Regions from separate parts of the Streptomyces sp. DT224 genome, predicted to be linked through region 3. Evidence: riboswitches for the same ligand, from Rfam matches in the RefSeq annotation. Region 3 holds a riboswitch; each other region holds the start of a gene.
What was found. A riboswitch is a leader RNA that binds a small molecule or an ion and turns the genes downstream of it on or off. The one in region 3 is predicted to bind cobalamin.
Positions count from the first base shown of each region.

Region 1: linked by a shared signal. The riboswitch ahead of ACLQ2N_RS00825 (ribonucleoside-diphosphate reductase subunit alpha) and the one ahead of ACLQ2N_RS18510 (cobalamin biosynthesis protein) in region 3 are both predicted to bind cobalamin.
Region 2: linked by a shared signal. The riboswitch ahead of ACLQ2N_RS29010 (CbtB domain-containing protein) and the one ahead of ACLQ2N_RS18510 (cobalamin biosynthesis protein) in region 3 are both predicted to bind cobalamin.
Region 4: linked by a shared signal. The riboswitch ahead of ACLQ2N_RS11675 (ABC transporter substrate-binding protein) and the one ahead of ACLQ2N_RS18510 (cobalamin biosynthesis protein) in region 3 are both predicted to bind cobalamin.

Region 1 is NZ_JBNCLI010000001.1:175,750-180,692, forward strand. It holds gene ACLQ2N_RS00820 (ribonucleotide-diphosphate reductase subunit beta) at 1-235, opposite strand, end outside; gene ACLQ2N_RS00825 (ribonucleoside-diphosphate reductase subunit alpha) at 235-2,646, opposite strand; cobalamin riboswitch at 2,790-2,914, opposite strand; gene mctP (monocarboxylate uptake permease MctP) at 2,980-4,596, opposite strand; gene ACLQ2N_RS00835 (DUF3311 domain-containing protein) at 4,593-4,847, opposite strand.
Region 2 is NZ_JBNCLI010000012.1:213,729-218,671, reverse strand. It holds gene ACLQ2N_RS29030 (pirin family protein) at 1-40, opposite strand, end outside; gene ACLQ2N_RS29025 (tetratricopeptide repeat protein) at 162-509, shown strand; gene ACLQ2N_RS29020 (GNAT family N-acetyltransferase) at 576-1,070, shown strand; gene ACLQ2N_RS29015 (CbtA family protein) at 1,136-1,915, opposite strand; gene ACLQ2N_RS29010 (CbtB domain-containing protein) at 1,948-2,163, opposite strand; adenosylcobalamin (AdoCbl) riboswitch at 2,209-2,300, opposite strand; gene ACLQ2N_RS29005 (histidine phosphatase family protein) at 2,425-3,042, shown strand; gene ACLQ2N_RS29000 (dihydrolipoyl dehydrogenase family protein) at 2,999-4,435, opposite strand; gene trxA (thioredoxin) at 4,555-4,943, shown strand, end outside.
Region 3 is NZ_JBNCLI010000007.1:50,136-55,078, reverse strand. It holds gene ACLQ2N_RS18520 (putative cobaltochelatase) at 1-941, opposite strand, end outside; gene ACLQ2N_RS18515 (cobyric acid synthase) at 938-2,491, opposite strand; gene ACLQ2N_RS18510 (cobalamin biosynthesis protein) at 2,488-3,477, opposite strand; cobalamin riboswitch at 3,601-3,726, opposite strand; gene ACLQ2N_RS18505 (hypothetical protein) at 3,872-4,105, opposite strand; gene ACLQ2N_RS18500 (inorganic phosphate transporter) at 4,138-4,943, opposite strand, start outside.
Region 4 is NZ_JBNCLI010000004.1:300,021-304,963, reverse strand. It holds gene ACLQ2N_RS11680 (FecCD family ABC transporter permease) at 1-959, opposite strand, end outside; gene ACLQ2N_RS11675 (ABC transporter substrate-binding protein) at 956-1,996, opposite strand; cobalamin riboswitch at 2,073-2,229, opposite strand; gene ACLQ2N_RS11670 (beta-ketoacyl-[acyl-carrier-protein] synthase family protein) at 2,283-3,506, opposite strand; gene ACLQ2N_RS11665 (acyl carrier protein) at 3,503-3,745, opposite strand; gene ACLQ2N_RS11660 (acyl-CoA dehydrogenase) at 3,990-4,943, opposite strand, start outside.

The DNA of each region.
Region 1 (4,943 bases), on a different contig from region 3:
CGACGATCGAGTCACCGGTCGCGAAGAACGCGACGAGGCGCCCGATCAGGTGCTGCTCGGCGGGCGTCATCCTGGCGAGGTCCGCCACGTCCGAGTGGAGGTCGACCTCCTCCACGTGCCAGGTGTTCTTGATCGCGTCCCGGTAGCGCTCGTAGAAGTCCGGGTAGCGCATGGGCCGCAGGGTGAGCTCGAAGCCCGGGTCCAGCAGGTTCTTCTCGGTGGGGGTGGTGCTCATTACTGGCATGCCTCGCAGGACTCGGGGTTCTCCAGGGAACAGGCGATCGCGTCCGCGTCGGGAGCCTGCGCCTGCTGTACGGGGATGGGGGCGGCGGTCGACGCGGCCCCGGACGCGGCACGGGCGATCCGGGTCGCCGGACGCGACCGCAGGTAGTACGTCGTCTTCAGGCCCTGCTTCCAGGCGTACGCGTACATCGAGGAGAGCTTGCCGATGGTCGGCGTCTCCAGGAACAGGTTGAGCGACTGGCTCTGGTCGAGGAAGGGCGTACGGGCCGCCGCCATGTCGATCAGGCCGCGCTGCGGGATCTCCCACGCCGTGCGGTACAGCGCCCGCACGTCCGCCGGGACCCAGGCGAAGCCCTGCACCGAGCCGTTCGACTCCCGCAGCGCCTCACGCGTCCGCGCGTCCCACACGCCGAGCCGCTTCAGCTCGTCCACCAGATATCCGTTGACCTGGAGGAACTCACCGCTCAGGGTCTCCCGCTTGAAGAGGTTGGAGACCTGGGGCTCGATGCACTCGTAGACCCCCGCGATCGAGGCGATCGTCGCGGTCGGGGCGATCGCCAGGAGCAGCGAGTTGCGCATCCCGGTCTTCGCGATCCGGGCCCGCAGCGCCTCCCAGCGCTCCGGCCAGTTCAGCTCCACGGCGTAGTGGTCCGGGTGCAGCACCCCGCGCGCGGCCCGGGTCTCCGACCAGGCGGGCAGCGGGCCCGACCGCTCCGCGAGGTCGCAGGACGCCTCGTAGGCGGCGAGCATGACGCGCTCGGAGATCCGGGTCGAGAGCGCCCGGGCCTCGGGCGAGTCGAAGGGCAGCCGCAGCTGGAAGAAGACGTCCTGGAGACCCATGGCGCCCAGGCCCACCGGCCGCCAGCGGGCGTTGGACCGGCCGGCCTGCTCGGTCGGGTAGAAGTTGATGTCCACGACCCGGTCGAGGAAGGTCACCGCGGTCCGCACGGTGGCGTCCAGCCGCTCCCAGTCCATCGAGGAGCCCTTGACGAACGCGCCGAGGTTGACCGAGCCGAGGTTGCAGACGGCCGTCTCGCCGTCGTCGGTGACCTCCAGGATCTCGGTGCACAGGTTCGAGGAGTGCACCACCCTGCCCGGCTCGGCGGTCTGGTTCGCCGTGCGGTTGGAGGCGTCCTTGAACGTCATCCAGCCCTGGCCGGTCTGCGCCAGGGTCCGCATCATCCGGCCGTACAGCTCGCGGGCCGGCATGGTCTTGCGGGCCAGGCCCTTCGCCTCGGCCGCCCGGTACGCGGCGTCGAACGCGTCGCCCCACAGGTCCACGAGCTCGGGCACGTCGGCCGGGGAGAACAGCGACCAGGCGGTGTCCGCGTCCACGCGGCGCATGAACTCGTCCGGGATCCAGTGCGCCAGGTTCAGGTTGTGCGTGCGCCGCTGGTCCTCGCCCGTGTTGTCGCGGAGCTCCAGGAACTCCTCGATGTCCGCGTGCCAGGTCTCCAGGTAGACCGCGGCGGCGCCCTTGCGCCGGCCGCCCTGGTTCACGGCCGCGACGGAGGCGTCGAGCGTCTTGAGGAACGGCACGATGCCGTTGGAGTGCCCGTTGGTGCCCCGGATCAGGGAGCCCCGGGCGCGGACGCGGGAGTACGAGAGGCCGATGCCGCCCGCGTGCTTCGAGAGGCGGGCCACCTGGTGGTAGCGGTCGTAGATCGAGTCCAGCTCGTCCAGCGGCGAGTCGAGCAGGTAGCAGGACGACATCTGCGGGTGGCGGGTGCCGGAGTTGAAGAGCGTCGGCGAGGACGGCAGGTAGTCCAGCCGGCTCATCAGCCCGTACAGCGCGGCGACCTCGTCCAGCGCGCGCCCGGAGGTGTCCTCGGCGAGCCCGGAGGCGACCCGGAGCATGAAGTGCTGGGGGGTCTCGATGACCTGGCGGGTGATCGGGTGGCGCAGCAGGTAGCGGCTGTGCAGGGTGCGCAGTCCGAAGTAGCCGAAGCGGTCGTCGGCCCCGTCGGCGAGGGACCGCTCGACCAGGGCGTCCAGCGCCCCCGCGTGCAGCGTCACGAACTCGGCGGTCCGGTCCGCGATCAGGCCCTCGCGGTGGCCCACGGCGACGGACGCGGAGAACGAGGTGGCGCCCTGGCCCGCGGCCTCGTCCGCGATGGTCCGGGTGAGCAGGCGGGCGGCGAGCCGGGAGTAGGCGGGGTCCTCGGCGATGAGGCCCGCCGCGGCCTCGGTGGCCAGCGAGCGCAGCTCGGCCTCGTCCGACCGGGCGTTGCGGCCGCGCAGGGCGGCGGCGGCGACGCGTCCGGGGTCGGTGTCGGGCAGATCGGCGGTGAGGTCGGTCAGGGTCCGCAGCAGTGCGGTGCCCGGTCCGTCGCTCGCGGGTCCGGTGGCTTCGGACTCGGCCGTCTTCGGCGCTGAGGCCGGATCGGCTGGCGCGATGGTCACGTGGTGCTCTCCCTCGCTCGGCTCCGGTCCGGCGGGGAGCGCGGGGGCAGCCGGGCAGGAGGGGGCCCGGGCGGGGCGGCACTCCGTGCGGCGTCCACCGGCCCATCCCACGAGGCCCGGACGTCAGGGCATCCGGTTCGGTCGAGCCGGATGCGCTGTCGGCAGGTCCTCGGACTCCACGGATGCGCGAACGCGCACCGCATACACCGTTGCGGGACAGTTCCGGATTCACACCGGATTCCCCTGCGGCGACAGCGAGCATGAGCATACATGTGGGGGCCGCCCTGCCGGACGGCCCCCACATGTTGTGTCGCGTGCGGTAAAGGTGTGCGGTCAGTGACCGCCCGGCGCCCCCGCCGTGGCCGGCGGCAGCTTCTCCTGGACACCCGGGTCGCCCACGTCCCCGGTGTAGTCGCCCGGGGAGGTCTCGTCGGTGCCTACGGGCGCCTTCACGGCGTTCAGGACGAAGGTGAGGACGACGACGACCACGACGTTCAGCACGAAGGCGGTGAGGCCGATGTAGCCGATCTCGCCGAGGCCCGGGATCTCCTTGGAGGACCCGCCGAAGTGCTTCTGCGTCGGGCTGGCGACCCCGTACGCGGCAGCCGTCCCGTAGATCATGCCGGCCGCCCAGCCGGCGATCAGCGCCCAGCGGTGGAACCACCGGGTGAACAGTCCGCCCACCAGCGCCGGCATCGTCTGGAGGATCCAGATCCCGCCCAGCAGCTGGAAGTTGATCGCGACGGTCTTGTCCATGGTGAGGACGAAGGCGAGCGCGCCGACCTTGACCAGCAGCGAGACCAGCTTGGAGACCTTGGTCTCCTGCTCGGGCGTCGCGTCCGGCTTCAGGAAGTCCTTGTAGATGTTGCGCGTGAACAGGTTCGCCGCGGCGATGGACATGATCGCGGCCGGCACCAGGGCGCCGATGCCGATCGCGGCGAACGCCACCCCCGCGAACCAGTCGGGGAACATGTTCTCGAACAGCTGCGGGATGGCGAGCTGGCCGTTGTCCACCTTCACGCCGGCGGCGATCGCCATGAAGCCGAGCAGCGCGAGCAGGCCCAGCATCAGCGAGTACAGCGGCAGGATGGTGGTGTTGCGGCGGATCACCTCACGACTGCGGCTGGAGAGCGTCGCCGTGATCGAGTGCGGGTACATGAACAGCGCGAGCGCGGACCCGAGCGCCAGCGTGGCGTAACCCCACTGGCCGGCCGCAGCGGGCGCGAGACCGCCCGCGCCCGCCTTGGTGAACTTGTCCTGGGCGGAGGCGAAGATGTCGTCGAAGCCGCCCAGCTTGATCGGGATGTAGATGATCGCCACGGCGATGACCAGGTAGATCAGCCCGTCCTTGACGAACGCGATCAGCGCGGGCGCCCGCAGTCCCGAGGAGTAGGTGTACGCGGCGAGCACCGCGAACGCGATCAGCAGCGGCAGGTCCTTGACGAACCAGTTGGTGTTCTCGCCGCCGCCGACGCCCATCACGTCCAGCACCGCCTGGATGCCGACGAGTTGGAGCGCGATGTACGGCATGGTGGCGAGGATGCCGGTGACCGCGACGGCCAGCGAAAGACCCTTCGAGCCGAACCGGCCGCGGACGAAGTCCGAGGTGGTGACGTACCCGTGCTTGTGCGAGACCGACCACAGGCGGGGCAGGAACGTGAAGATCAGCGGGTACACCAGGATGGTGTACGGCACCGCGAAGAAGCCGGACGCGCCGGCCGCGTAGATCGCCGCGGGCACGGCGACGAAGGTGTACGCGGTGTAGAGGTCGCCGCCGAGCAGGAACCAGGTGACCCAGGTGCCGAACGACCGTCCGCCCAGGCCCCATTCGTCCAGGGTGGCCTCGTTCTCGGCCCTGCGCCAGCGGGCGGCCAGGAAGCCCATGACCGTGACGGCCAGGAAGAAGAAGATGAAGACGCCGAGCGCGATGCCGTTCACACCGTCCTTCATGCGGACGCACCCCCCTTGCGGGCGCGCTGGTCACGCTGCCACAGCTTGTACGCGATCATCGTGAGCGCGGTGGAGATCAGTACCCAGAGCATCTGGTACCAGTAGAAGAACGGGATGCCGATGAAGGTCGGGTCGATCTTCGCGTACGAACTCACCCAGAGCATCGCCACGAACGGCGCGATGAGGCACAGGGCGATGACCACCCGCATCGGTGTGACGGTGGGTGGCTTTCCTTCTGGTTCTTCCGGCATGGCGGCGACTCCGTCCCCTCGCTGATCACCTGTAATGCGCAGGAAATCTAGGCGAGGGACCAGGCCACCGTCACCCCCCGTCCGCATTGCGGTCCG
Region 2 (4,943 bases), on a different contig from region 3:
CGCAGACGGTGGGGACGGCCTGGCGATCGAGATTGCTCATGGCGCTCAACCTATTCCGCTGCGGGCGGGGGCGGGTGGCACCCACGCCGGATGATTAGTGGAATGTTAAACCACCTATCGGTGTTGTGCGGATCGGACACCCGCCCGGCCGAGGAGACGACATGAGCGACAGCTACTACGAGTTCGGAACCGCCGCCGAGCGCTGGGAGCGCGCGGGATTCTTCTTCGACGCGAAGGAGTACACGACCGCGGCACGCATCCTGGACGGCCTCGTCGCGGAGGTCCCGGAGCAGGTCGCGCCCCGGCTGCTGCTGGCCCGCGCCTACTACCACTCGGCGAGCCTCGGGCGGGCCGAGACGGAGCTTCGCGCGGTTCTGGAGCGCGATCCGGTGGAGCACTACGCCCGCCTGATGCTCGGCCGGACCCTGGAGCGCCAGGGGCGGCAGGCCGAGGCGGACACACAGCTGCGGCTGGCGGCAGCGCTGTCCGGTGACCTCGGGCCGGCGTGAGCGCGTCCCGGCACCCGCCATATTCCAGGTGCCGGGAACGGCGGCCACGTGATACTCCACAGGACCATGAACGACCTTGAGACGCCGCGCCTGTTCCTGCACCCCATGAGCCCCGCCGACGCCGAGCACGTCGCCGCGGGTTCGCCGCCGGCCGGGGCGCGCTGGGCTCCCGGCTACCCCTCCCCCGGCGAGCGGGGCGCCGCCTCGCGCTTCCTCACGACCTGCGCGGACACCGGCGACCCCACCCCGTTCTGCTCGTACGAGATACGGCTCCGGGCCGATGGTGTGGTCATCGGCGGCATCGGCTTCCACGGGGCGCCGGACGAGCGGGGCGGCGTCACGATCGGGTACGGGCTCGTGGAGTCGGCGCGCGGACGGGGCTATGCCTCCGAGGCGCTGCGGGCGCTGCTCCGGTTCGCGCGGGGACAGGGCGTCGCCCGGGTGCGCGGGGACGCCGACACGGGCAACATCCCCTCGCAGCGGGTCATGGCGGCGGCCGGGATGCGCCTCGTGGGCGAGGACGCCTCGCTCACGTACTACCTGGTCGAGTGGGCGGCGTAGGACGGGCGGAGCCTGCCGGTGACCCACCCGGCGGGCTCCGCCCGTCGCCTCGTCCACGGCGGCCGTCAGCCCACGGCGGCGGCCGTCCGGTTCGTCCGGCCGTCCGCGAGCGCGTCGGCCCTCGGCACCAGCAGCCGTTCGGTGAGGTGGCCGAAGAGCAGGCCGAACGCGGTCCACAGCGTGGCCTGCACCGCGAGCGTGGCCAGCCGGAACTGCCACAGCAGCGTGGCCGGGAAGTCCGTGCCGACCTCGTTGAACGAGGGCAGGAACACATAGGCGAGGGCGATCAGCAGGACGTAGCCGGCCGCCGCCGCGACCGTCGCGTTCCAGTTGCCCAGGCGGCGTGCCAGCCGCCTGCCGGCGATGACGGCGGCGACCGCGAGCAGCACGCTGAGGGCGACCATCAGGAAGAACAGCGCGGTGCGTTCGCCGATGGTGTCGGGGTTGCCGACGGCCGGCGGGTTGGCCGGGTACTTCAGGAACGGCACGACGTACACGCTGAGCAGCGCGGCGCCCGAGATCAGCGCGGCCGTGACCCTGGGGCCGAACCGGCCCATCCTGCCCAGCGCATAGCAGAAGACGAGCGCGGCGATGCCGCCGGCCGCGACGCCGAAGACGAGCACCCCGGTGGCCAGGCCGGCGGTGGACTGCACGCCCCTGCTGACGAGTTCCTCGCCGGCGCCGTGGTGGTGGCCGTGGGCGCTGTGCGCGGCCTCTTCGATGGCGATGGCCGCGTCGACCCTGGACTCGCCGAGGAAGTAGGCGACGAGCAGCGCGAGCGCCCCCGCGGCCAGTCCGGCGAGCATGCCGCGGATCAACAGGGCTCTGACAGATATGGAGTTCATGAGGGATTCCCCTGGATCAGCCGGTGGGGCGGTCAGTGGCAGGGGAAACCGAGCAGGTGACGGCCGTCGTGGACCCACTCGTGGACGCCTTCGCCCGAGATGAGGGCCGTGGCCCCCTGTTCGGCGCCGACGAAGTAGAGCAGGACCAGCATGAGGATGCCGAAGAAGACCGCCCAAGGAGCAATGGCCTTCAGGGAGATGGGGGTGATGGCGGGTGCGCCGGTTGCGGGGGCAGCACTCTGTGCCATGGCAGAACCTCCTGTGGGAACACGCGTCCCGTTCGTGGTGCCTGAGACGAGGGTGCTGGGTCTGACTTCCCGCGTGCGCGGGTACACAGTGGCGCGACCGTGCCGGATTCTCACCGGACTTCCGTCACACCCTCGTCATGTCGTCGCGACCATACCGCCTGGGCACCGGGCTCCGCCATGCCCCCTGCAAGCGGCCGGTGGGACCCGGATGCCATGGTGTGCTGGGCCGCGGGGCCTGTGTTCCGGGAGTTGAGGGCGGGTATGACGGTACGGGTGATGCTGATCTCACCGGCAATGAACGCGGCGTTGCGTGAGGCCCGGTTCGCCGGTGACGCCACGCTCGACGTGTCGGGTGTGCGTACGGCACGACTGGCCGCACCACACGTCCCGGACGCGGACCGGGCGGTGCACGGCCCGTCCCAGCGGTGCGCCCGTACGGCGGCGGCACTGGGCCTGCGCTCGATGGGCGAACCCGCGCTTCGTGATTGGGAGTTGGGCCGCTGGACGGGTGCCCGGCTGGACGAGGTGAGCACGCGCGAGCCGGCGGAAGTGGCCGCCTGGCTGGCCGACCCCTCGGCCGCCCCGCACGGCGGCGAGTCGCTGCTCGGCCTGTGCGCGCGGGCGGGGGCCTGGCTCGACTCGCTGAGCGGTGCCGGCCGGGTGCTGGCCGTCGCCGAACCGTCCTTGGTGCGTGCGACCGTGGTCCACGCGCTCGCGCTGCCGCCACCGGCGTTCTGGCGCCTCGACGTCGCCCCGCTCACGCTGACGGAGCTGAGCGGCCGGCCGGGGCGCTGGAACCTGCGCGTGGGGCGGCCGCTCGCCCCGCCGGGCCCGGCTACCCCCGGTACGTCTCCAGCAGCCTCAGCCACACCTCGCTGATCGTCGGGTAGGAGGGGACCACGTGCCACAACCGGTCGACGGGGATCTCGCCCGCGACCGCCATGGTCGCCGAGTGGAGCAGTTCGCCGATGCCGGGGCCGACGAAGGTGACACCCAGCAGGACTTCGCGGTCGAGGTCCACCACCATGCGGGCACGGCCCCGGTAGCCGTCCGCGTACAGGCCCGACCCGGCCACGGAGGCGAGGTCGTAGTCAACGGCGCGGACGCGGTGGCCGGCCTGTTCCGCCTCGGCCAGGGAGAGGCCCACCGAGGCGGCCTCCGGGTCGGTGAAGACGACCTGCGGGACAGCCCCGTGGTCGGCGGTCGCCGCGTGGGCGCCCCAGCGGGCGGTGTCCAGTGGCCTGCCCTGCGCGCGGGCCCCGATCGCGTCGCCCGTGATGCGTGCCTGGTACTTGCCCTGGTGGGTCAGGAGCGCGCGGTGGTTGACGTCGCCGGCCGCGTAGAGCCAGTCCGTGCCCTCGACCCGGCAGGTGTCGTCGACGGTGAGCCAGGAGCCGGGTTCCAGGCCGACCGTCTCCAGGCCCAGGCCGTCGGTGCGCGGGGCGCGACCGGTGGCGAAGAGGACCTCGTCGGCCTCGACGCTCTCGCCGTTGTCGAGTTCCACGGTGACCGGTCCTTCGCCGTCCGGGCGGCGTACGGCGGTGGCCGAGACTCCGGTACGGATGTCCGCGCCGGCCCCGGTGAGCGCCTCGGCGACCAGCTCGCCGGCGAACGGCTCCATCCGGGGCAGCAGCCCCTGGCCGCGCACGAGCATGGTGACCTCCGCGCCGAGCGCGTTCCACACGGTGGCCATCTCGACGCCGACGACTCCCCCGCCCACCACGACGAGCCGGCCGGGGACCGCCTTGGCGCTCGTCGCCTCGCGGCTGGTCCAGGGGCGGGCTTCCTCGATGCCGGGCAGGCCGGGGACCACGGCCCTGCTGCCCGTGCAGACGGCGACGGCGTGCCGGGCGGTGAGCCGGTGCTCCGTGCCGTCGGGCGCGGTGACGGTGACCTGCTTGACGCCGGTCAGCCGGCCGTGGCCGCGGAAGATGTCGGCCCCGATCCCGTCGAGCCAGGCGACCTGCCCGTCGTCCTTCCAGTGCGAGGCGTACTCGTCGCGGTGGGCGAGGACGGCGGCGGCGTCCAGCGGTCCCTGGACGGCGCCGCTCAGGCCGGGGACGCGGCGGGCGTCGGCGCGGGCGACCACGGGTCGCAGGAGCGCCTTGCTCGGCATGCACGCCCAGTAGGAGCACTCACCGCCGATCAGCTCCGACTCGACCACCGCGGTGGTCAGCCCGGCGGCCCGGGCCCGGTCCGCCACGTTCTCACCCACCGGACCTGCTCCGATGACCACGACGTCGTACTCGACGGGCTCCGCTCCATGTGTCATGCGGCTCATTCTGGCGGGGGGTGTGGGCGTCGGCCACATGGGCAGGCACGGAATAGCACGAGATCGGGCACCGTTGACCCGGACACGTCTCATACGGGCACAGGAAGAGGGAGCAACGCATGAGCACCGTAGAGCTCACCAAGGAAAACTTCGACCAGGTCGTCAGCGACAACGAGTTCGTCCTGATCGACTTCTGGGCTTCCTGGTGCGGCCCGTGCCGGCAGTTCGCCCCGGTGTACGACGCGGCGTCCGAGCGCCACACGGACCTGGTCTTCGCGAAGGTCGACACGGAGGCGCAGCAGGAGCTGGCGGCGGCCTTCGAGATCCGGTCGATCCCCACGCTGATGATCGTGCGGGACAACGTGGCGGTCTTCGCGCAGCCCGGCGCACTGCCGGAGGCGGCTCTGGAGGACGTGATCGGCCAGGCCAGGAAGCTGGACATGGACGAGGTGCGCAAGGCCGTCGAGGCCGAGCAGCAGAAGGGCGAGGCGGAGGGGCAGCAGCAGTA
Region 3 (4,943 bases):
CTGCGCCGGTGGGGGAGCGCGAGCAGCGCCGCCTGCCGGACGTCCTCGGCACCTACGTCGGTGCGCCCCGCCCACGCGGCCAGCGCGGTCGCGGTCCTGGCCATGACGATGTCCGCGCGCATCCCGTCGACCTCGAAGGCCGCGCAGGTCGCCGCGATCTGCCGCAACGCCTTGTCGCCGAGCACCACGTCGGGCAACAGCGCCCGCGCGGCCGTGATCCGGTCCCGCAACTCCGCTTCCTCGCCGGCCCAGCGCGCCGCGAAGGCCGCCGGGTCGTCCTCGTAGGCGAGCCGCCGCCGCACCACCTCCACCCGCTGGTCCGTCTCCCGGGACGCCGCGACCTCGACGGTCAGCCCGAACCGGTCGAGCAGTTGGGGGCGCAGCTCGCCCTCTTCCGGGTTCATCGTCCCGACGAGCAGGAACCGCGCCGCGTGCCGTACGGAGACGCCCTCGCGCTCCACGTACGAGGCCCCCATGGCCGCGGCGTCCAGCAAGAGGTCGACCAGATGGTCGTGGAGGAGGTTGACCTCGTCCACGTACAGGATTCCGCGGTGCGCGTCCGCGAGCAGCCCCGGTTCGAAGGCTTTGACGCCCTCCGCGAGGGCCCGTTCGATGTCGAGCGCCCCGACGAGCCGGTCCTCGGAGGCGCCGACCGGCAGCTCCACGGTCCGCGCCGCCCGCGACACGCCGGAGACGTCCTCGTGCGGGCCGTCCGGACACGCCGGATCGGGCGCGGCGGGGTCGCACGAGAAGCGGCACCCCGGCACGACGGGGACCTCCGGCATCAGCGCGGCCAGCGCGCGTACGGCGGTCGACTTGGCGGTGCCCTTCTCGCCGCGGACCAGGACCCCGCCCACGGCCGGGCTGACCGCGTTGAGCAGCAGCCCGAGCCGCAGGTCGTCCTGGCCGACGATGGCGGTGAAGGGGTAAGGCGTACTCACAGGGCCTCCTTGACGGGGGTGGCGGGCGCTCCCGGCGGGATGAACGGCAGACCGGACGGCGCGCCCGACTCGATGAGCCGCCACAGCGCGTCGGTGTCCGCGTGTTCCTCGATCAGGTCGCCGAGGCGGTCGAGCTGTTCCTCGCGCAGGCCGGCGAAGCAGGTGTCGGGCGCGGGCACGAAGCGGCGGCCGGTGAGCCGGGCGACCTCGGCCAGGAAGAGGCGGCGGAAGGCGTCGCTCTCCAGCGAACCGTGCCAGTGGGTGCCCCAGACGGCACCGGACCGGCAGCCGTCCAGCGGGGTGCCCCGGCCGTCCGTCAGGAACGGCTCCCCGCCGCCCACTTCGGCGACGCCGTGATGGATCTCGTACCCCTCGACGGGCGCGCCGAGCGCCTGGCCGGACGGCCGGGCGAGGGTCTTCTCGCGGTCGAAGCGGACGCGCACGGGCAGCAGGCCGAGCGCGTCGACCCGCCCGGCGCGCGACTCGACCTCGTCCTCGATGTGCTCCCCGAGGATCTGGTAGCCGCCGCAGATGCCGAGCACCGGCCGGCCCTCGGCGGCGCGCCGCCGCAGCGCGTCGGCGAGCCCGCGTTCGCGCAGCCAGGCGAGCGCCTTCACGGTGCCCCGGGTGCCCGGCACGATGACGAGGTCGGCGTCGGCCAGCTCCTCGGCCCGGTCCACGAACCGCACGACGACGCCCGGTTCGGCGGCCAGCGCGTCCACGTCCGTGAAGTTCGACATCAGCGGGATGGCGCACACGGCGACGCGCAGGACGTCCTCGCCGTGCGGCGGGGCGACCGCCGACTCGCGTACGGTGCCGCGCAGCGACACCCGCAGGCCGTCCTCCTCGTCGATGCCGAGCCCGTGAGCGAAGGGCAGCACCCCGTATGCGGGACGGCCCGTCAGGTCGCGCAGCATGTCCAGGCCCGGTTCCAGCAGCGAGACGTCGCCCCGGAACTTGTTGACCAGATACCCCGCGATCAGCTCCTGGTCCTCGGGCGCGAGCAGCGCGGTCGTGCCGAAGAAGGAGGCGAAGACCCCGCCCCGGTCGATGTCCCCGACCACCACGACCGGAAAGCGCGCGGCCCGGGCGATGCCCATGTTCACGATGTCCGTACGCCGCAGGTTGATCTCGGCGGGTGAGCCGGCGCCCTCGCAGATCACCGCGTCGTACGTGCTCCGCAGCTGCTCCAGGCAGTCCGTGACGGTGGACAGCAGCTGTTCCTGCCGTCCGCCGTGGTAGCCGCGGGCGCTCATCTCGCCGACCGGCCGCCCCATCAGGACGACCTGGCTGGAGCGGTCGCCGCCGGGCTTGAGCAGCACCGGGTTCATCAGGGCGGTCGGTTCGACGCGGGCGGCCTGGGCCTGCATCGCCTGGGCCCGGCCGATCTCGGCGCCCTCGCGGGTGACGAAGGAGTTCAGTGACATGTTCTGCGCCTTGAACGGGGCGACCTTCACCCCCCGGCGCACCAGCCAGCGGCAGATGCCCGCCGTGACGACGCTCTTGCCCGCGTCCGACGTGGTTCCGGCGACCAGCAGTCCGCCGCTCATATCGTTCTCCGTCCTTGAGGTCTCCCGGTCCGTCCCGCGATCCGGCGCGCGACCGCCCCCGCGCCCAGCCGGGCGGCCACGCCGACGCCGAGGGCGAGCACGCCCACCCGGCGCGAGAGCCGCACGGCGCGCTCGATGTCCCCGGTCTCCACGGCACGGCCCGCCTCCCCGTTGAGCACGGGCCGGTGCTCGACGCGCCCCCCGTACGCGAGGGTCCCGCCCAGCCGTACGCCGAGCGCCCCGGCGAACGCCGCCTCCACGGGCCCCGCATTGGGACTCGGGTGCTTCGCGGCATCGGCCCGCCAGGCCCGTACCGCCTCCCGGGGGCGGCCGCCGGAGGCCACGGCGAGCAGGGCGGTGAGCCGGGCTCCGGGCCAGCCGGCGAGGTCGTCCAGCCGGGCGGATGCCCAGCCGTACCGCAGGTAACGGGGCGACTTGTGGCCGACCATCGCGTCGAGCGTGTTGGCGGCGCGGAAGCCGACGAGCCCGGGGACCCCGGCGAGGGCGCCCCAGACGAGGGCGCCGACCACGGCGTCCGAGGTGTTCTCGGCGACGGACTCCACCACGGCACGCGCGATCCCGGGGCCGTCCAGCGCCTGTGGGTCGCGCCCGCACAGGTGGGGCAGCCGCTCCCGGGCCGACTCGATGTCGCCGGCGGCGAGCGCCCCGCCGATGGCCCGGGCCTCGCGCCCCAGCGACGTACCGCCGACGACGAACCAGGTGGCGGCGGCGGTCAGGGCCACGGAGGCGACGGGACGGCGGCGCAGGGCGCGGGCGGCGAGCGCGGCGCTCCCGGCGGCGCCCCCCGCGCAGATCAGGGTGTGCAGGGCGCCCCGGCCGCGATGGTCGCGCCAGAGCCGGTCCTCGACGGCCGCGGCGGCCCGCCCGAAGGCGGCGACCGGGTGCCCCCTGCGGGGGTCACCGAGCAGCAGGTCGGCGATCAGGCCGGCGGTGGCGCCGTACGCGTAGATGCGATCGGCACGCACGGTTCAGCCGACCGCACCCGAGGCTGCCGACAGAGGGCGTGGGGAGAAGGTCGCACGGCAGCCGGGCATGGCGGTATGTCCTCACTCAGGGTCCGCGCCCTGGTTCGACGTGACGGCGACGAGAGTCTCCTGGCTTCCGGATCGGCGGGACCCCGGTCTTCCAGCCCGCTCGCGCGGGCCGTGACGTGCGGTGGGGGACCGCTCCCCGGTGACAGTGGCGGGACCGCGCCGGATTCGCACCGGCTTCCTCTGCTGTCGCCGTAATGGCTCCGGCAGTCCACCACGCCCCGCGAACGCCCGTCAACTCGCCGTTGACCTGCGGCGGCACGGTGGGGGCGGACGCACATCGGGCCGGACGCGCACGAGGTGCGTCCGGCCCGGGGGAGGCGGTGCGTCAGGCGACGATCAGATAGATCCCGTACGCGACCGCCGCCGCGCACAGCCCGAAGCAGACGTACGCCCCGGCGCGCGCCAGCAGGAGCGAGGAGCCCGCCGGACCGCCCCCGGCAGCCGGCTCCGGCTGCTTGGAGAGGCCGACGATGCCGAGCGTGAAGAGGCCCACCAGGGCGACGGTGGTGACGAGGGAGACGCCGAAGACGGTGCCCAGAGCTGCCCAGTCGATGTTCATACGGGGTGTCCTTACCGGAGTACCGGGGTCTGTCAGACCGTGGCGGGTCGGGCCGGATCGGCGGCGACGGGACCGGCGGGCGCCGGAATGGTGGCGGCGAGGTCGTGCGCCTGGGCCGCGGTGGGCGGCGGGCTCACGGCCGCGATGGCCTGGGTGACGACACCCGCGGGCTCGGCCGGGGCGGCGTCCTCGGTGCCGGGCGCGACATCGCCGTGGCCGACGGGCGTGCGGCGCGAGAGCACCCAGATCGCCCCGGAACCGGCGACCAGGAGGGCCGCGACGACCACGACGCCCCAGGTGCCCTGCTTCGTCAGGAACTCCGCACCCGCGCCGACCAGACCGGCCGCCGGCAGGGTCAGGCCCCAGGCGACGAACATCCGGGTGGCGGTGGACCAGCGGACCACACCCCCGGCCCGGCCGAGGCCCGCGCCCATCACGGCCCCGGAGCAGGACTGCGTGGTGGAGAGGGAGAAGCCGAGGTGCGAGGAGGCCAGGATGACGGTGGCCGCGCTGGTCTGGGCGGCGAAGCCCTGCGGGGGCTTCAGTTCGGTCAGGCCGCTGCCCATGGTGCGGATGATGCGCCAGCCGCCGAGGTACGTGCCGAGCGCGATGGCCAGGCCGGCGCTGACGATGACCCAGACCGGCGGGTTGGAGCCGGGGGAGAGGACGCCGCCGGTGACCAGGGCGAGAGTGATGATGCCCATGGTCTTCTGCGCGTCGTTGGTGCCGTGGGCGAGCGAGACGAGCCCGGCCGAGGCGATCTGGCCGGCCCGGTAGCCCTTGGCGGTGGCCTTCTCCTGGGCGTCGTTCCGGATCTTCCCGCCGATCCGGTACGTGA
Region 4 (4,943 bases), on a different contig from region 3:
ACCAGGAAGACGGCTCCGGCGAGCGCGGTGACCGGCAGCAGCCTGCGGTGGCCCGAGCCGGTGAGGGCGCGGGCGGCGTGCGGCAAGACCAGCCCGACGAATCCGATGGCCCCGGCCGAGCTGACGAGCGCGGCGGTCAGCAGCGCGGTCGTGCAGAGCAGGACGGTGCGGACGCGTGCGACGTTCACCCCGAGGGCGGCGGCCGCGTCCTGCCCGAAGGCGAAGGCGTCGAGCGTACGGGCGTGGCCCAGGCAGACCAGCAGGCTGCCGGCGAGAACGGCGGAGCAGATCCACACATCGGTCCAGCCCACCCCGCCGAGCGAGCCGAGCAGCCAGAACAGCACGCCCCGGGTCTGCTCGGCGTCGGCGGCCGTCATGACGACGAACGAGGTCAGTGCCGAGAACAGCTGCATCGCGGCGACCCCGGCCAGCACGACCCGGTCGGTGGAGCCGCCCAGGGTATGGCTGAGCAGCATCACCAGCGCGAACGAGCAGAGCGCCCCGATGAACGCCCCGGCCGGCAGCGACACCGCGCCCCCGCCGGCACCGAGCACGACGACCAGGACCGCTCCCGTGGACGCGCCGGAGGAGACGCCGAGGACGAACGGGTCGGCGAGCGGGTTGCGCAGCAGGGACTGCATGACGGTCCCGCAGACCGCGAGACCCGCCCCGCAGACGGCGGCGAGCAGGGTGCGCGGCATACGCAGGTTCCAGATGATGCCGTCGCGGATCGGACTGAGCCGGGCCTCGCCGATGCCGAGGTGCGCGGCGACGGCGGACCAGACGTCCACGACGGAGATCCGGGCCGGCCCGATGGTGACGGCGACCGCGACGGACAGCGCGAGCAGCAGAACGCCGCCGGTCCACAGGAGGCCGCCGCGCAGGCGGCGGGGGCGGACGGACCCGGTGGTCTCCGTCGCCTTCTCGCGCGGTGCGGTGAGCCGGTCGGTGGCCGTCACCCCGCGAGCCCGGACGCCCGCAGCCCGGCGGCCACCAGCTCCACGCCCTCGACCGTGCGGATGGTCGGGTTCATGGCCTGGCCGCTGAGCAGGACGTAGCGCTTGTGGCGTACGGCGTCCATCTTCTTCGTGACGGGGTTGGACTCCAGGAAGGCGATCTTCCCGGCGGCGCTCTCCGCGGTCTGCGACGTGCGGGTGAGGTCGCCGATGACCAGCACGTCCGGGTCGCGGTCGGCGACGGTCTCCCAGTTGATCTGCGGCCATTCCTCGTGCGTGTCGTCGAAGACGTTCTTCAGGCCGAGCTCCCGGGTGATGATGCCCGGCGCCCCGCAGCAGCCCGCCAGATAGGGGGACTCGGAGTTGGCGAACCAGTACAGGACGGAGGTACCGGATCCGTCGACGCCGTCGGCGGCCTCGCGGATCCGGGCGCGGAGCCGCGCGACCAGCTTCTCGCCACGCTCGGGCACGCCGAACACCCGGGCCAGGTCGCGTACTTCGCCGTAGACGCTGTCCATGGTGAGGGCGCCGGTGCGGACGCCGTCGCCGTCCTTGGTGTTGTCCTTGGCCGTGCAGTCGGCGGGCGCGACGTAGGTGGGGACGCCCAGCTCCTCGAACTGTTCGCGCGGGGCGACGCCGCCCTTGGCGAGGGTCGACTCGAAGTCGGCGGCGACGAAGTCGGGCTCCTGGTCGAGGACCTTCTCGGAGGAGGGCCGGTTGTCGGTGAGCCGCTGCACGCCCGTGTTGGCCTTCTCCAGGCCCTTCATCACCGGGTCGGTCCAGGTGGCGGTGGCGGCGATCCGGTCGGCGAGGCCGAGCGAGAGCAGGATCTCCGTCGTGCCCTGGTCGACGGAGACCGCGCGGCGCGGCGCGGCCCGCACGGTGACGGTGCGCCCGCAGTTCTTGAGGGTGACCGGATAGCCGTCCGCCGTGCCCTTGCCTCCGGCCGCTTCGGGCGGGCTTCCCCCGCAGGCCGTCAGCAGCAGGAGCGCGGCGGTGAGCAGGGCGGCGGAACGGGCGGGGCCGGATATCGGCGGCACGGGGTACCTCGGCGTCTCTGGGCCCATGCGCGGGACCCGCTGTACGGTGTCCGCCGCCCGGTCCCGGACGGCGGTCGCCAGCAGGTCTTCGGACTCGGGTTCGCTCGGACGGGACGCCTTCCCGGGAGACGGTGGTCTTCCAGTGGCCGTGGCCCCGCCCGTCCCCCTCACCGCTGCGCGTCAGTTCCGGATTCGCACCGGATTCCCTGACCCCTACGTGGAGTTCGACTGGCTCCGGGGACGCTACCACGGGCGTCCCACGCGGTTCAGCGCCGCCCCCGGGGGCTCAGGGGCGTTGCAGGGCCACCACCGCGTTGTGCCCGCCGAAGCCGAAGGAGTGGCTGACGGCCCGGTGGACGGGCCGCACCAGCGGCACCTTGGTGACGCAGTCGATGTCGAACCCGGGCGCGGGGGCGTCCAGGTTCGCGACCGGCGGAACGACCCCGCGCTGGAGGGTGAGGATCGTCAGCCCCGCCTCGATCGCCCCGGCCGCGCCCATGCAGTGCCCGAGCACCCCCTTGGGGGCGGTGACGGGCGGCCGGTGCGGGTACATCCGGCTGATCAGCGCGGCCTCGGCGGCGTCATTGCGCACGGTCGCGGTGCCGTGCGCGTTGACGTGCTCCACCTCCTCCGCCCGCCAGCCCGCGTTCCGCAGCGCGGCCTCGACGGCGGCCCGGGCGACCCGCCCGTCGGGGTGCGGGCTGGTGGGGTGGTGGGCGTCCGTGGTGGCTCCGGTGCCGGCGAGCAGGGCCCGGGGTTCGACGCCTCTGGCCTCCGCGTCGGCGGCGCGTTCCAGCACCATGACGGCGGCACCCTCGCCCATGACGAGTCCGGCGCGGTCGGCGGCGAAGGGCCGGCTGAGCCGGGACAGGTCGCCGTCCGCGCGGGCGGCCGCTCCTGAGCGGGCGAAGCCGGTCATGGCGACCGGGAAGACGGTCGACTCGGTCGCCCCCGCGACGGCCACGTCGCACTGCCCGGTCACCAGCAGGTCGCGGGCGACGGACAGTGCGGTGACGCCCGACGAACAGGCGGTGCAGGGGGCCATGCTGGGGCCGGTGGCCCGCATCTCGATCGCGATCTCGGCGGCGGGCATGTTGGGGATGGTCAGCAGGACACCGGCCGGCGAGATCGCCTCCGGCCCCCTCCGCTCGAGGACCAGCGCCTGGTCGGTGAGGTGCGCGGAGCCGCCGCTGCTGGTGCCGACGACGACCGCGACCCGGCTGCCGTCCCAGCCGGACGGGTCGAGCCCGGCGTCGGCGACGGCCTCCCGTGCGGCCAGGACCGCGAACTTGACGTACCGGCCCATCCGGAAGGCCGTACGGCGGCCGATCTCGGCGTCCAGGTCGATGCCGTCGACCATGCAGGCGAAGTCGATCGCGCACCCGGCGAGCGCGGGGACGGTGCGGGCCGGGCTCACCGCGGCGCACACCCCGTCCCAGGTGGATTCCGTGTCGTTGCCGACCGGGGTGATCATGCCGAGACCCGTGACGGCGATGGCCGGTGTCCTCATCGGGCGACGCCCGCCGCCGTGTCGAGGTGCTCCGTGAGCTCGGCGAGGGTGGTCCCCCGGGTCAGGATGCCGGTGTCCAGCTCGACCCCGGTGGTCTCCCGGAGGACGACGGCGAACTCGGCGGCCGCCAGGGAGTCCATGTCCAGGCTGTCCATCGTGGAGTCCGGAAGGATCTCGGCCACGGGCACCCTGAAGGTACGGCTGAGTACGTCGGTGATGCGGGGGTGGATCGTGCTCATGGTTCTTCCTTTCCTCGTGCTCACCCGCGTGGGGTGTCCGGCGCCGGCGCGCACGGCCCCGACGCCGGAACAACTGAACAGCGCCGCTCCGGTTACGCCTTGCGGCGAACCGATTCGCCTACGCCCGGCCGGGACGCCCCGGTCCACCGCGCGAACAGGGCGACGGTCGTCCAGTAGGCGAGGAGGACGGCCCCCGCCCCGAGCCCCTGCAGGGCGCGTTCCGCACGGCACGCCCGTGTGCCCCTCATCGCCTCGCCTCCGCGTGCCAGTGGGCCTCCGGATCGTCGTACGCGTCGGCGTAACCGGCGCCCGTGATCGGCCAGTCGGCCAGCATCTCGTCGGGGAAGGCGAAGGAGTCGGCGAGTTCCGGAAGGTGGGGGGCCACCGCGTCGATGAGCCGTTCGATGTGGTCCGTCAGCGCCTCGGCCTGACCGGTGCTCAGATACCCGGCCGCGAGGAGGTCCCCGCTGTCGCGCGCCACCCGGCGCAGGGCGAAGAGCCGGGCCAGCTCGCCGAGCCGGTCCCGGTCCGCCCCGGGGGGCAGCGCCTCGACCGCCTCCGCGTACGCCTCGGCCGCCTGCCGGCAGGCGTGCGCCTCGACCCCGCGCAGCGCGGGCCCCGCCGCGGCGTTCCACCGGCCCAGCGGGTCGCCGTGCGCCGTCCGGGCCGCCCGGGCCCCGGCGCGCGCGAACCACAGCTCCTCGGCGCGGCCCAGGAGCCGGACCAGGAACCGGAGGTCGGTGAGGTCGCCGTGCGCCGGGGCGGCCGGCTCGTACGGCGTGCGGTCGGCGAGCAGGGCGGCGGCGGCCCTGGCGTGGACGGCGAGGTTGTCGCCCTCGGCGGTGATGGCGCCCTCGACTCCGGTGACGAGCGCGGCCATCCCGTTGTTCTCCAGGAGGCCCTGGGCGCCGCAGCGCTCCCGGGACTCCACGATCACGTCCCTGGCCTGCCAGGTGATCCAGCCCTTGGCGATGTCCACCAGCCGCTCGGCCGCCTCCCGCCCGGCCTCCGGCCCCGCCGCGGCCGCCTCCCAGCGGTCCAGGACACGGCGGTGCAGCAGGCTCATGGCGAAGACCGTGGCCATGGCCTCGGCGAGCGGCCCGTGATGGGTGCGGTACGCGAGCACCGGCAGCCGAGCCCCGCGCCCCGCGGAGACGTGGCGGTGGCCGCCGTACCGCACCGCGACGGCCAGCGTGGC